3 regions of the Citrobacter sp. LST-B2 genome follow, and region 1 is predicted to be linked to each of the others. Evidence: predicted binding sites of a transcription regulator. Region 1 holds the regulator's gene; each other region holds the start of a gene.
What was found. The regulator CRP, encoded in region 1, controls carbon source genes, mostly activating them, when cyclic AMP is high. The targets are predictions, from matches to a motif close to ATGTGANNNNNNTCACAT.
Positions count from the first base shown of each region.

Region 1 (4,732 bases):
CATCATGTGATCCCCAAAGCAGAAGATTTACCGCCGCAGGTGGAATATCAGTTAACCGAACATGGCGGGCACGTTGGATTTATTGGCGGGACGCTACGTCGGCCAGAAATGTGGCTGGAATCGCGCATCCCTGACTGGCTGACACCGTATCTGGAGGTCTAATCATGCAAATCCCCTGGCAGGACCTTTCCCCCGAGACGCTGGACAATCTGATCGAAAGCTTTGTGTTGCGCGAAGGTACCGATTATGGTGAACATGAACGTACCCTTGAACAAAAAGTCGCCGACGTCAAACGCCAGTTACAGTGTGGCGAAGCGGTGCTGGTGTGGTCTGAGTTGCACGAAACCGTCAATATCATGCCGCGCAAGCAATTTCGCGAATAACCCGCACGCTATCGGCCGACTATAATAAAAAATCAATTTATTGATGGAGTTAACATGTCTGCCAAACATCCGGTGATTGCGGTAACAGGATCCAGCGGCGCGGGGACCACCACCACCAGCCTCGCGTTCCGTAAAATTTTTGCGCAGCTCAACCTGCGCGCAGCCGAGGTGGAAGGCGACAGTTTTCACCGCTATACCCGTCCGGAAATGGATATGGCGATCCGCAAAGCACGCGACGCCGGACGCCACATCAGCTATTTTGGCCCCGACGCCAATGACTTCGGTCTACTGGAGCAGACGTTTATCGAGTACGGTCAGACGGGCAAAGGCCAGTCGCGTAAATATCTGCATACCTATGATGAAGCCGTGCCATGGAATCAGGTACCGGGGACGTTTACCCCGTGGCAACCCCTGCCGGAACCCACTGACGTATTGTTCTATGAAGGCCTGCACGGCGGCGTCGTCACGCCCCAGCATGAGGTCGCAAGACATGTTGATCTCCTGGTCGGCGTGGTCCCCATCGTTAACCTGGAGTGGATCCAGAAGCTTATCCGCGACACCAGCGAACGAGGCCATTCTCGTGAGGCGGTGATGGATTCGGTGGTGCGTTCGATGGACGACTATATCAACTACATCACGCCGCAGTTCTCCCGCACCCACATTAACTTCCAGCGCGTTCCCACCGTCGACACCTCGAACCCATTCGCGGCCAAAGGCATTCCGTCACTGGATGAGAGCTTTGTCGTGATTCATTTCCGTAATCTGGAAGGAATCGATTTCCCCTGGTTGCTGGCGATGCTGCAGGGGTCATTCATTTCCCACATCAATACATTGGTGGTACCCGGCGGCAAAATGGGGCTGGCAATGGAACTCATCATGTTGCCGCTGGTGCAGCGACTGATGGAAGGCAAGAAGATCGAATAAACGATGGGAAGTGCGCGATGGCGCTACGCTTATCGAGCCTACAAATCAGGGATCTGTAGGCCGGACCAGGCGCTAGCCGCCATCCGGCGACAGGAAAAATTACGCCGCAATCACTTCATATGAATGGGTAATGTTGACCGCTTTTCCCAGCATCAGCGCCACAGAGCAGTACTTCTCCGCTGACAGGTCGACCGCACGCGAAACGGCGGCATCTTTCAGATCGTTACCGGTGACAATAAAGTGCAGATTGATGTGGGTGAACAGGCGTGGCGCCTCTTCGCGACGTTCTGACGTCAGTTTCACTTCGCAGTTCGTCACATCCTGACGGCCTTTTTGCAGGATAGAAACCACGTCAATGGCGCTGCAACCGCCCGCTGCCATCAACACCATTTCCATCGGGCTCGGCGCTTTATCACCAGAGTTACCGTCCATCAAAATCTGGTGTCCGGAAGCCGACTCACCAAGGAAGGTTAACCCCTCAACCCATTTAACACGCGCTTGCATATTTTTTAACTCCAGTGCGTCAATTTTCCTGACAGATTACGCGTACATAACATTTCTCGCAACGGAAGGCGACCTCCGTCATGCTGAAGCGAGACACCAGGAGACACACGGCTAAAGCTATGCTAAAACAGTCAGGATGCTACAGTAATACATTGATGTACTGCATGTATGCAGAGGACTTCACATTAAAGGCTGCAGTGAGTTTTTGACAGCCTCTTCCCAGGACGCGGGAAGCACATTTTTGCAACCCCAGAGACAGCGGCATTTTTTGGCTCTGGAGACAGCTTATAACAGAGGATAATCGCGCATGGTGCTTGGCAAACCGCAAACAGACCCGACACTTGAATGGTTCTTGTCTCATTGCCACATTCATAAGTACCCGTCCAAGAGCACGCTGATTCACCAGGGTGAAAAAGCAGAAACGTTGTACTACATCGTTAAGGGCTCAGTGGCAGTGTTGATTAAGGATGAGGAAGGCAAAGAAATGATCCTTTCTTATCTGAATCAGGGTGATTTTATTGGCGAACTGGGCCTGTTTGAAGAAGGCCAGGAACGTAGCGCATGGGTTCGGGCGAAAACAGCGTGTGAAGTGGCTGAAATTTCTTACAAGAAATTCCGTCAGTTGATCCAGGTGAACCCGGATATTCTGATGCGCCTCTCTTCCCAAATGGCTCGCCGTCTGCAAGTCACTTCAGAGAAAGTCGGTAACCTGGCCTTCCTCGACGTGACCGGTCGTATCGCCCAGACTCTGCTGAATCTGGCGAAACAACCTGATGCGATGACTCACCCGGACGGCATGCAGATCAAAATCACTCGCCAGGAGATTGGCCAGATCGTTGGCTGCTCTCGCGAAACCGTTGGTCGTATTCTGAAGATGCTGGAAGATCAGAACCTGATCTCCGCTCACGGTAAAACGATCGTCGTTTACGGCACTCGTTAATCTCATCGGAAATGACGCGCTACCCGCTAGCGCGTCATTTTTGTTTTGCCAATGTGGCGCAGACTGATTTATCACCCAGAAATCAATTATGCACTACGTCAAACGCTGGTGCTCTGTTTGCCCGTGGCCGTCGGACTGATCATCGGGCAGTTACATCTGGGCCTGCTCTTCTCTCTCGTTCCCGCCTGCTGCAACATTGCCGGGCTTGATACTCCGCACAAACGCTTTTTCAAACGTCTGATTATCGGTGCGTCGCTGTTTGCCGGCTGTAGCCTGATCATGCAGCTACTGCTGGCGCAAGCGGTGCCGTTACCCCTGATCCTGACCGGCCTGACGCTCACGCTCGGCGTCACCGCTGAATTGAGCTCCCTTCACGCGCGTTTGCTTCCGGCCTCGCTGATCGCGGCGATTTTCACACTGAGCCTGGCAGGAAATATGCCGGTCTGGGAACCGCTGCTGATCTACGCGCTGGGCACGCTGTGGTATGGCTTGTTTAACTGGTTCTGGTTCTGGCTCTGGCGCGAACAGCCGCTGCGCGAGTCGCTGAGCCTGCTGTACCGGGAACTGGCGGATTACTGCGAAGCGAAATACAGCATGCTGACCCAGCATACCGACCCGGAAAAAGCCCTGCCGCCGCTTCTGGTGCGCCAGCAGAAGGCCGTCGACCTCATCACCCAGTGCTATCAGCAGATGCACATGCTGTCGGCGCATCACAATAATGACTATAAGCGGATGCTGCGCGCCTTTCAGGAAGCGCTGGATCTGCAGGAACATATCTCCGTCAGTTTGCATCAACCGGAAGAGGTGCAAAAGCTGGTCGAGCGCAGTCACGCGGAGCAGGTGATACGCTGGACGGCGCAAACGGTCGCCGCTCGCCTGCGCGTACTGGCGGATGACATTCTGTATCACCGGCTGCCGACGCGGTTCACCATGCAAAAGCAGATTGGCGCGCTGGAAAAAATTGCTCATCAGCATCCGGATAACCCCGTCGGGCAGTTCTGTTACTGGCACTTCAGCCGTATCGCCCGCGTACTGCGCACCCAGCGACCATTGTACGCCCGCGATCTGATGGCCGATAAGCAGCGTCGGCTACCGCTGCTGCCGGCGTTGAAAAACTACCTCTCGCTGAAATCTCCGGCGCTCCGCAGCGCCGGGCGGATCAGCGTCATGCTCAGTATCGCCAGTCTGATGGGAACCGCGCTGCATCTGCCGAAGCCTTACTGGATCCTGATGACGGTGCTGTTTGTGACACAAAACGGTTACGGCGCCACCCGCGTGCGTATTCTGCACCGTTCGGCGGGAACGCTGGTGGGGCTGATTATCGCAGGCGTAACACTGCACTTTCATATTCCTGAAGGATATACGCTGGCGCTGATGCTGGTGATCACCCTGGTCAGCTATCTGACCATCCGCAAAAACTACGGCTGGGCGACCGTGGGATTTACCGTCACGGCGGTGTACACCCTGCAACTCCTGACGCTGGACGGCGAACAGTTCATCATTCCGCGATTTGTCGACACGGTGATAGGCTGCCTGATTGCGTTTGGCGGCACCGTTTGGTTATGGCCACAATGGCAGAGCGGACTGTTGCGTAAAAACGCCCATGATGCGCTGGAGGCCGATCAGGAAGCTATTCGTCTGATTCTGAGTGACGATCCGCAGGCCACACCGCTGGCTTATCAGCGTATGCGCGTCAATCAGGCGCACAACACGCTGTTTAACTCACTGAATCAGGCGATGCAGGAGCCAGGCTTTAACACGCACTATCTGGCGGACATGAAGCTGTGGGTGACGCACAGTCAGTTTATCGTCGAACATATCAATGCCATGACCACGCTGGCGCGTGAGCATACGATGCTGACGCCGGAACTGGCGCAGCGATATCTGCAATCGTGCGAAATTGCCATCCAACGCTGTCAGCAGCGGCTGGAATACGACGGGCCGGGCAGTTCGGGGGATGTGAATATTCTGGAAGCGCCCG
Region 1 covers NZ_CP192598.1:432,282-437,013, reverse strand. The annotation lists gene ACQ0PY_RS02005 (hydrolase) at 1-162, shown strand, start outside; gene ACQ0PY_RS02000 (YheU family protein) at 165-383, shown strand; gene ACQ0PY_RS01995 (phosphoribulokinase) at 438-1,307, shown strand; gene ACQ0PY_RS01990 (OsmC family protein) at 1,407-1,811, opposite strand; gene crp (cAMP-activated global transcriptional regulator CRP) at 2,119-2,751, shown strand; gene ACQ0PY_RS01980 (YccS/YhfK family putative transporter) at 2,803-4,732, shown strand, end outside.

Region 2 (4,732 bases), 620 kb from region 1:
TTTTCGCAAATACGGCGTTCAACAGCCCCGCCAGCGAAAACAGAATCGCCGTCAGAACCAGCGTCAGCGCCACAAACAGCCACGAATGCACCTGGAACGGAACAAAGAACAGGGAAATCGCCGTCACCAGCACCCCAACGCACAGTCCGCGCGCCACTCCGCCGCCGACAAAACCGGCGATAATCACGTGTGTCGGTACCGGCGCAACCAGCAGCTCTTCAATGTTGCGCTGGAATTTGGCGCTAAAGAATGACGACGCCACGTTCGCATACGCGTTGGTGATGACCGCCATCATGATTAGACCCGGCACGATAAACTGCATATAGCTGAAACCGTGCATCTCGCCAATGCGGGAACCAATCAGGTTACCGAAGATAATAAAATAGAGCGTCATGGTGATGACGGGCGGCACGAGCGTCTGGATCCAGATCCGCATAAAGCGGTTAATTTCTTTCGCCCAGATGCTTTTCAGCGCGACCCAGTAAAGCTGCATCATGCGCGATCTCCTTGTTTTTCATGAACCAGTGACACAAACAGCTCTTCAAGGCGGTTCGCTTTGTTACGCATACTCAATACCTGAATGCCCTGCGCGCTGAGCTGGCTGAACACGCTGTTAATTCCCTGCTCACGCAATACTTCCACTTCCAGCGTTGAGGTATCCACCAGCCGATAGTGATAGCCCTCCAGCTGCGGCAACGGACTTTTCGCTGCCAGATCGAGAATGAAGGTTTCGGACTTGAGCTTAGAGAGCAGGTTCTTCATCGAGGTGTTTTCGACCAGCTCGCCGTGCTGAATAATCCCGATGTTGCGGCAGAGCATTTCTGCCTCTTCCAGATAGTGAGTGGTCAGAATGATCGTGGTGCCTTTATCGTTTAAATCCTTCAAAAACCCCCACATTGAGCGGCGAAGTTCAATATCGACACCCGCTGTCGGTTCATCGAGAATCAGTAGCTTCGGTTCGTGCATCAGCGCGCGGGCGATCATCAGACGGCGCTTCATCCCGCCGGATAACATCCGCGCACGTTCGTTGCGTTTTTCCCACAGATCGAGCTGTTTTAAATACTTTTCGCTGCGCTCAACCGCCTCTTTTCGCTCCACGCCGTAGTAGCCCGCCTGATTGACCACAATCTGCTGTACGGTCTCAAACGGGTTGAAGTTAAATTCCTGTGGCACCAGCCCGAGTTGACGTTTGGCGTTGACGACATCTTTTTCGAGATCGTAACCAAAGACGCTGACGCGCCCGGACGATTTATTCACCAGCGAGCTGATGATACCGATAGTGGTCGACTTGCCTGCCCCGTTCGGCCCCAGAAGCGCGTAAAAATCTCCCGCTTCGACCTGTAAATCTATCCCGCGCAGTGCCTGAACACCGCCAGGATAGGTTTTTTTAAGTTGTTGAAGTTCCAGTGCAATGGTCATAAATTTTTACTTACCTTACGTACTTACACTTTATATGTGGTTTAAATAATCCCGGAGTTGCCCTATATTAGCCCAACGCACTTATTTGGTTACAGGTCGTTAACCTCCATGAAAGACATAGATACACTCATCAGCAACAATGCACTATGGTCAAAAATGCTGGTGGAAGAGGATTCCGGATTTTTTGAGAAACTGGCGCAAGCGCAAAAACCGCGCTTTCTATGGATTGGATGTTCCGACAGTCGCGTTCCCGCAGAACGTTTAACCGGTCTTGAACCGGGCGAATTATTTGTCCACCGTAATGTGGCCAACCTGGTCATCCACACCGACCTCAACTGCCTCTCTGTTGTTCAGTATGCCGTTGATGTCCTCGAAGTTGAACACATTATTATCTGTGGTCACTACGGGTGTGGCGGCGTACAGGCTGCGGTCGATAACCCGGAACTGGGCCTCATCGACAACTGGCTGCTGCATATCCGTGATATCTGGTTCAAACATAGCTCATTGCTGGGTGAAATGCCGCAAGAGCGCCGTATGGACACGCTGTGCGAGCTGAACGTGATGGAACAGGTGTATAACCTGGGCCACTCCACCATCATGCAGTCAGCCTGGAAACGGGGTCAAAAAGTGACCATCCACGGCTGGGCATACGGTATTCACGACGGCCTGCTGCGCGATCTGGAAGTGACCGCGACCAGTCGCGCCACCCTGGAGCAGCGTTATCGTCAGGGCGTGTCTAACCTCAGCCAGAAGCACGTTAATCACAAATAAAAATCCCCGGTCATACACCAGGGATGTATCCAGTCAAAGCCGGGATTTTCCCGGCTTTTTTACGCTTATTCGTCCAGCAACACCACTTTGCCGACATACGGCAGATGACGATAGCGCTGCGCATAATCAATACCGTAGCCCACCACGAACTCATCCGGAATGGAGAACCCGATGAACTCGACCGGAACGTTCACTTCACGGCGGGAGGGTTTATCCAGCAGGGTGCAAATCGCCAGAGATTTCGGTTCACGCAGGCTCAGGATTTCACGCACTTTCGACAGCGTGTTACCGGAGTCGATAATGTCTTCCACAATCAGCACGTCCTTGCCGCGAATGTCTTCATCGAGATCTTTGAGGATCTTGACGTCACGGGTGGTGGACATGCCGCTACCGTAGCTGGAGGCGGTCATAAAATCGACTTCATGAGATACCTGCACTTCACGGCACAGGTCCGCCATAAACATGAATGAGCCACGTAGCAGACCCACCAGCACCATATCACTGCCGCTGTCTTTATAACGCTCAGTAATCTGACGACCCAGTTCAGCGATACGCGCTTTGATCTCCGCTTCGGGGATCATGACTTCTACAGTATGTTTCATATCTCTAACCATATGATTTAAAAACAAATCACTCAATGCCAGCTCTTGATAAGTCAGCATCTAAGCGCAAGGCACGCAGTATACCAGTAAAAGTATTTATTCGCGGCATCTCTTAATAAAGCTCATTTTGTGATGACGATCACACATGTTAAATCCTATAATTAATTGCTACTAAAAAATTAACAAATTGAGATGGTGTATTTTTATGGCAGATAACAACGCACGTTCGCCACGGTTACTCGTGACGCTAACGGCCCTCTTTGCAGCGCTATGCGGGCTTTATCTTTTGATCGGCGGAGGCTGGCTGGTCGCCATTGGCGGCTCCTGGTACTACCCGATTGCGGGACTGGTGATGCTGGGCGTTGCCGTATTGCTCTGGCGCAGCAAACGTTCCGCACTCTGGCTGTACGCCGCCCTGCTCCTCGCCACCCTGATTTGGGGCGTGTGGGAGGTCGGGTTCGACTTTTGGGCGCTGACGCCGCGCAGCGATATTCTGGTCTTCTTCGGCATCTGGCTGATTTTACCGTTCGTCTGGCATCGCCTGATCGTCCCTTCCCGCGGTGCCGTAGCTGCTCTGGTGGTGGCCCTGCTGATCAGCGGCGGGATCCTCACCTGGGCGGGCTTTCATGATCCGCAGGAGATCAACGGCACGCTGAGCGCCGACGCCACACCAGCCGAACCTATCTCCGCCATTTCGGACAACGACTGGCCCGCGTATGGTCGTAATCAGGAAGGCCAGCGTTTCTCGCCGCTCAAACAGATCAACGCCGATAACGTCCACAATCTGAAAGAAGCGTGGGTGTTTCGCACCGGTGACCTGAAGCAGCCGAACGATCCGGGTGAAATCACCAATGAAGTGACGCCGATTAAGGTTGGCGATACGCTGTATCTTTGTACCGCCCATCAGCGTCTGTTCGCGCTGGATGCCGCTACCGGTAAAGAGAAGTGGCATTTCGATCCGCAACTCAATACCAACACCAGCTTCCAGCACGTGACCTGCCGTGGCGTGTCGTACCATGAAGCGAAAGCCGATAACGCTTCCCCGGAAGTGGTTGCCGACTGTCCGCGCCGTATCATCCTGCCCGTCAACGACGGTCGTCTGTTTGCGGTGAATGCCGAAACCGGCAAGCTGTGTGAAACCTTTGCCAACAAAGGTATTCTGAATCTGCAGACCAACATGCCGGACACCACGCCGGGTCTGTATGAGCCAACATCGCCGCCAATCATCACCGATAAAACGATTGTGATTGCTGGTTCAGTAACGGATAACTTCTCCACCCGCGAAACCTCGGGCGTGATCCGTGGTTTTGACGTCAATAACGGTAAACTGCTGTGGGCGTTCGATCCGGGTGCGAAAGACCCGAATGCAATCCCTTCCGATGAGCACTCTTTTACCTTTAACTCGCCGAACTCCTGGGCTCCGGCGGCCTACGACGCGAAGCTGGATCTGGTCTATCTGCCGATGGGGGTGACTACGCCGGATATCTGGGGGGGTAACCGTACGCCAGAGCAGGAACGCTACGCCAGCTCGATTGTGGCGCTGAACGCGACCACCGGTAAACTTGCCTGGAGCTATCAGACCGTCCACCACGATCTGTGGGATATGGACATGCCGTCCCAGCCGACGCTGGCGGATATCACCGTCAACGGTGAGAAAGTCCCTGTTATCTACGCGCCAGCGAAAACCGGTAACATCTTTGTCCTCGACCGCCGTAACGGTGAACTGGTCGTTCCGGCACCGGAAAAACCGGTTCCGCAGGGTGCCGCGAAAGGCGATTACGTCAGCAAAACGCAGCCGTTCTCTGAACTGAGTTTCCGCCCGAAAAAAGATCTGACCGGAGCGGATATGTGGGGCGCCACCATGTTCGATCAACTGGTGTGCCGCGTGATGTTCCACCAGATGCGCTATGAGGGCATCTTTACTCCGCCGTCTGAGCAGG
Region 2 covers NZ_CP192598.1:1,051,136-1,055,867, reverse strand. The annotation lists gene ACQ0PY_RS05075 (ABC transporter permease) at 1-496, opposite strand, end outside; gene ACQ0PY_RS05070 (ABC transporter ATP-binding protein) at 493-1,419, opposite strand; gene can (carbonate dehydratase) at 1,528-2,190, shown strand; gene hpt (hypoxanthine phosphoribosyltransferase) at 2,256-2,792, opposite strand; gene ACQ0PY_RS05055 (glucose/quinate/shikimate family membrane-bound PQQ-dependent dehydrogenase) at 2,998-4,732, shown strand, end outside.
Region 2: the regulator CRP is predicted to act here: its motif matches at 2,920-2,937, upstream of hpt (hypoxanthine phosphoribosyltransferase).

Region 3 (4,732 bases), 430 kb from region 1:
AGAACAAAATAGATGGACTGGCAGTGAGTGCGATGCGCACGGCCTTGAATGACATCGCTATTCGCGGGCGCATCGTCATTGGTGAGGGCGAGATTGATCACGCGCCGATGCTGTGGATTGGCGAAGAGGTTGGCAGCGGCAGCGGGCCAGAGGTTGATATCGCGGTCGATCCTATTGAAGGCACCCGGATGGTTGCGATGGGGCAGAGCAATGCGCTGGCGGTGATGGCGTTTGCGCCGCGGGGAAGCTTGTTACATGCCCCTGATATGTACATGAAAAAGCTGGTTGTTAACCGGCAGGCGAAAGGGGTGATTAACCTGGCGCGGCCCCTGGCGGATAATTTGCGTCAGGTGGCGAAAGCGCTGGGCAAACCGCTGGATCGACTGCGCATGGCCACGCTGGATAAACCGCGGCTTCAGCCAGCGATTGCCGAAGCCACGCAGTTGGGGGTGAAAGTCTTTGCCCTGTCTGATGGTGATGTGGCCGCCAGTGTTCTGGCCTGTTTGCAGGATAACCCTTATGACCTGATGTATACCATTGGCGGTGCACCAGAAGGCGTGATTTCCGCCTGTGCGGTGAAAGCGTTGGGGGGGGATATGCAGGCCGAGCTAATCGATTTTTGTGAAGCGAAAGGCGACACCGAAGAGCATCGTCTTATCGCCGCCCAGGAGCGCCAGCGCTGCGCGGAAATGGGCGTCGAGGTCAATCGGATCTATACGCTCGACGAACTGGTAGCGGGACATGACGTCCTCTTCAGCGCGACCGGAGTGACCGGCGGCGATCTTGTGAATGGGATCCAACAGGTTGCAAAGGGGGTGCGTACGCAAACTTTACTGATCGGCGGCGCGGATCGAACGTGTAATATAATAGACTCTCTGCATTCATGGTGATTGATCGGGAAACAAATGACGACGCTGACAGAAGACGATGTGCTGGAGCAACTGGATGCTCAAAATAACTTACTTTCGTTTATGACGACGGCACATTCCATTTTGCTACAGGGCATTAAGCGCTTTCTGCCGTCGCTATTTGTCGATAACGATGAAGAGATTGTGGAATATGCAGTGAAGCCGTTACTTGCCCAGAGTGGGCCGCTTGATGATATTGACGTTGCGCTGCGCCTGATTTATGCGCTGGGAAAAATGGATAAATGGCTTTATGCCGATATTACGCATTTTTCGCAGTTTTATCAGTACGTCAGCGAACGGGATGAGATCCCGGGATTTGCCGATGACATCACCTGGGATTTTATCAGCAACGTCAACAGTATTACCCGCAATACGACCTTATATAGTGCGCTGGAGTCGATGAAATTTGCCGATTTTGCGGCGTGGTCTGAGGTGCGTTTTTCCGGAATGGTCAAGACGGCAATGACGCTGGCGGTAACGTCAATTTTAAAGGAATTAACACCGTGAAAATCGGACTGATGGTCAACGGGTTGCGGGTTGAAGCCCATTATCATGATGATGAGATAGAGAACGTTCATAAGCCGTTATTACAGCACCTGGCGAACGTCCATTCCGCGAACGCCAGACGACGCACCGTTGTGTTTCTGAGTGCGCCGCCCGGGACCGGAAAATCCACACTGACCACGTTTTGGGAGTGGCTTTCTCGTCAGGAGCCCTCTTTGCCGGCGATCCAAACGCTCCCGATGGATGGTTTCCATCATTACAATGACTGGCTGGACACGCACCATCTGCGTGCGTACAAAGGAGCGCCAGAGACGTTTGACGTTGAAAAACTGGCGCAGAATCTGCGACAGATTAGAGAAGGCGAAGGAACCTGGCCGCAATATGATCGGCAAAAACACGATCCGGTCGAAGACGCGATTGTGGTGAGCACGCCGATTGTCATTGTGGAAGGAAACTGGCTGCTGCGGGATGACGAGAGATGGCGGGCGCTGGCGGCGTTCTGCGATTTTTCCCTGTTTATTCGCGCGCCAGCGGAGGCCCTGCGTGCGCGACTGGTGGGGCGCAAGCTGGCTGGAGGATTATCGCCAGCCGATGCCGAGGCGTTTTACGAACGCACAGACGGACCGAATGTTGAGCGAGTGCTGCGCGAAAGTCGTCCTGCGAGTCTACTACTGGAGATGAACGCCACTGGGGAATACCGTCTCGCCTGATGATAAATTATTCCAGCTAAGGTGTGATGATTATTACGGTTTACTGGAATAATTACCCCCGTTTACAGCGGGTAAAATGTGATGCAGGTCATATAGCTGGCTTAATCGTCTGGACAATCGTTCCTTTTATTCCCCGTTTCGCTTATTCTAGCTGAAGCGTTTCAGTCGATTAAATGTTCGACAAATAATCAATCAGTCGCAGTTTGCGACAGGTAAGGTTCCCCTGAACGATGCGCTGGATTACTCTGTCAGCCACATCTGAATCGGGATAGCCTTGCAGGAGATCTATGACCGTACGCGTAGCGATTAATGGCTTCGGTCGCATCGGACGTAATGTGGTTCGTGCTTTATATGAATCCGGACGTCGGGCGGAAATCACCGTGGTGGCAATCAATGAACTGGCGGATGCTTCAGGCATGGCGCATTTGTTGAAATATGACACCAGCCATGGACGTTTTGCATGGGACGTTCGCCAGGAGCGCGAGCAGCTCATAGTTGGCGACGACGCGATTCGCATTCTGCATGAGTCTTCGCTTGAGGCGCTTCCGTGGCGCGAGCTCGGCGTTGATATCGTGCTGGACTGTACGGGCGTCTACGGGAACCGCGAACACGGCGAGGCGCATATCGCCGCTGGCGCGAAGAAAGTGCTCTTTTCACATCCTGGCAGCAACGATCTCGACGCCACAGTGGTATTTGGCGTCAATCAGGATCAACTGCGCGCGGACCACCGCATCGTCTCCAATGCTTCGTGTACCACGAATTGTATTATTCCCATTATCAAATTATTGGATGATGCCTATGGCATAGAGTCCGGTACGGTGACGACCATTCACTCCGCGATGCACGACCAGCAGGTGATTGATGCGTACCATTCTGACCTGCGTCGGACGCGCGCGGCGAGTCAGTCGATCATTCCGGTCGATACCAAACTGGCGGCAGGTATCACCCGAATTTTCCCGCAGTTTAACGATCGTTTTGAAGCGATTGCGGTGAGGGTACCGACGATAAACGTCACGGCAATCGACTTAAGCGTTACGGTGATGAAGCCCGTAAAAGCCAATGAAGTCAACCAGTTGCTGCAAAAAGCGGCACAAGGTGCATTTCATGATATAGTTGACTATACGGAATTACCGTTGGTCTCCGTCGATTTTAATCACGACCCGCATAGCGCCATTGTTGATGGTACACAAACGCGGGTCAGTGGCGCGCACCTTATTAAGACACTGGTCTGGTGTGACAATGAATGGGGCTTTGCTAACAGAATGCTCGACACCACGTTAGCGATGGCTGCAAAAGGTTTCAGGTAGGGCGCAAGGGCGTCTGCAAAACTTTATCAAGAATCAACGAGAGGATTCACCATGTCTGTAATCAAGATGACCGATTTGGATCTTGCTGGTAAACGTGTTTTTATCCGTGCGGATCTGAACGTACCAGTTAAAGAAGGGAAAGTGACCAGCGATGCGCGTATCCGTGCTTCTCTGCCGACCATCGAACTGGCCCTGAAACAAGGCGCTAAAGTGATGGTGACTTCCCACCTGGGTCGTCCTACCGAAGGCGAGTACAACGAAGAATTCTCTCTGCTGCCGGTTGTTAATTACCTGAAAGACAAACTGTCTAACCCGGTTCGCCTGGTAAAAGATTACCTCGACGGCGTTGAAGTCGCTGCCGGTGAGCTGGTGGTGCTGGAAAACGTTCGCTTCAACAAAGGCGAGAAGAAAGACGACGAAGCGCTGTCCAAAAAATACGCTGCGCTGTGTGATGTGTTCGTGATGGACGCATTTGGTACGGCTCACCGTGCACAGGCTTCCACTCACGGTATCGGCAAATTTGCTGACGTCGCATGTGCCGGTCCGCTGCTGGCTGCAGAACTGGATGCGCTGGGTAAAGCGCTGAAAGAGCCAGCTCGTCCGATGGTCGCTATCGTGGGCGGTTCTAAAGTTTCCACCAAACTGACCGTTCTGGATTCCCTGTCCAAAATCGCTGATCAGCTGATCGTTGGCGGCGGCATCGCGAACACCTTCGTTGCCGCTCAGGGCCACAATGTGGGCAAATCCCTGTACGAAGCAGATCTGGTTGACGAAGCCAAACGTCTGCTGACTACGTGCGATATCCCGGTTCCGACTGACGTTCGCGTCGCGACCGAGTTCTCTGAAAGCGCTGCCGCCACGCTGAAATCCGTCAACGACGTGAAAGAAGACGAGCAGATCCTGGATATCGGCGACGCTTCTGCACAGCAGCTGGCTGAAATCCTGAAGAATGCAAAAACCATTCTGTGGAACGGCCCGGTTGGCGTGTTTGAATTCCCGAACTTCCGTAAAGGAACTGAAATCGTAGCTAACGCAATTGCTGACAGCAACGCGTTCTCTATTGCAGGCGGCGGTGACACGCTGGCGGCTATCGACCTGTTCGGTATTGCTGACAAAATCTCCTACATCTCCACTGGCGGCGGCGCATTCCTCGAATTCGTGGAAGGTAAAGTTCTGCCTGCAGTAGCGATGCTCGAAGAGCGCGCTAAGAAGTAAGACACTCATGGGCAGGGAAACCTGCCCAATTTTCAGCGGGCTTAAGTGGCACGCACCCCTTTCCAAGGCCGAAGATACAGGACTCGTA
Region 3 covers NZ_CP192598.1:865,764-870,495, forward strand. The annotation lists gene glpX (class II fructose-bisphosphatase) at 1-890, shown strand, start outside; gene ACQ0PY_RS04240 (MltR family transcriptional regulator) at 906-1,415, shown strand; gene ACQ0PY_RS04245 (nucleoside/nucleotide kinase family protein) at 1,412-2,122, shown strand; gene epd (erythrose-4-phosphate dehydrogenase) at 2,410-3,429, shown strand; gene pgk (phosphoglycerate kinase) at 3,481-4,644, shown strand.
Region 3: the regulator CRP is predicted to act here: its motif matches at 2,199-2,216, upstream of epd (erythrose-4-phosphate dehydrogenase).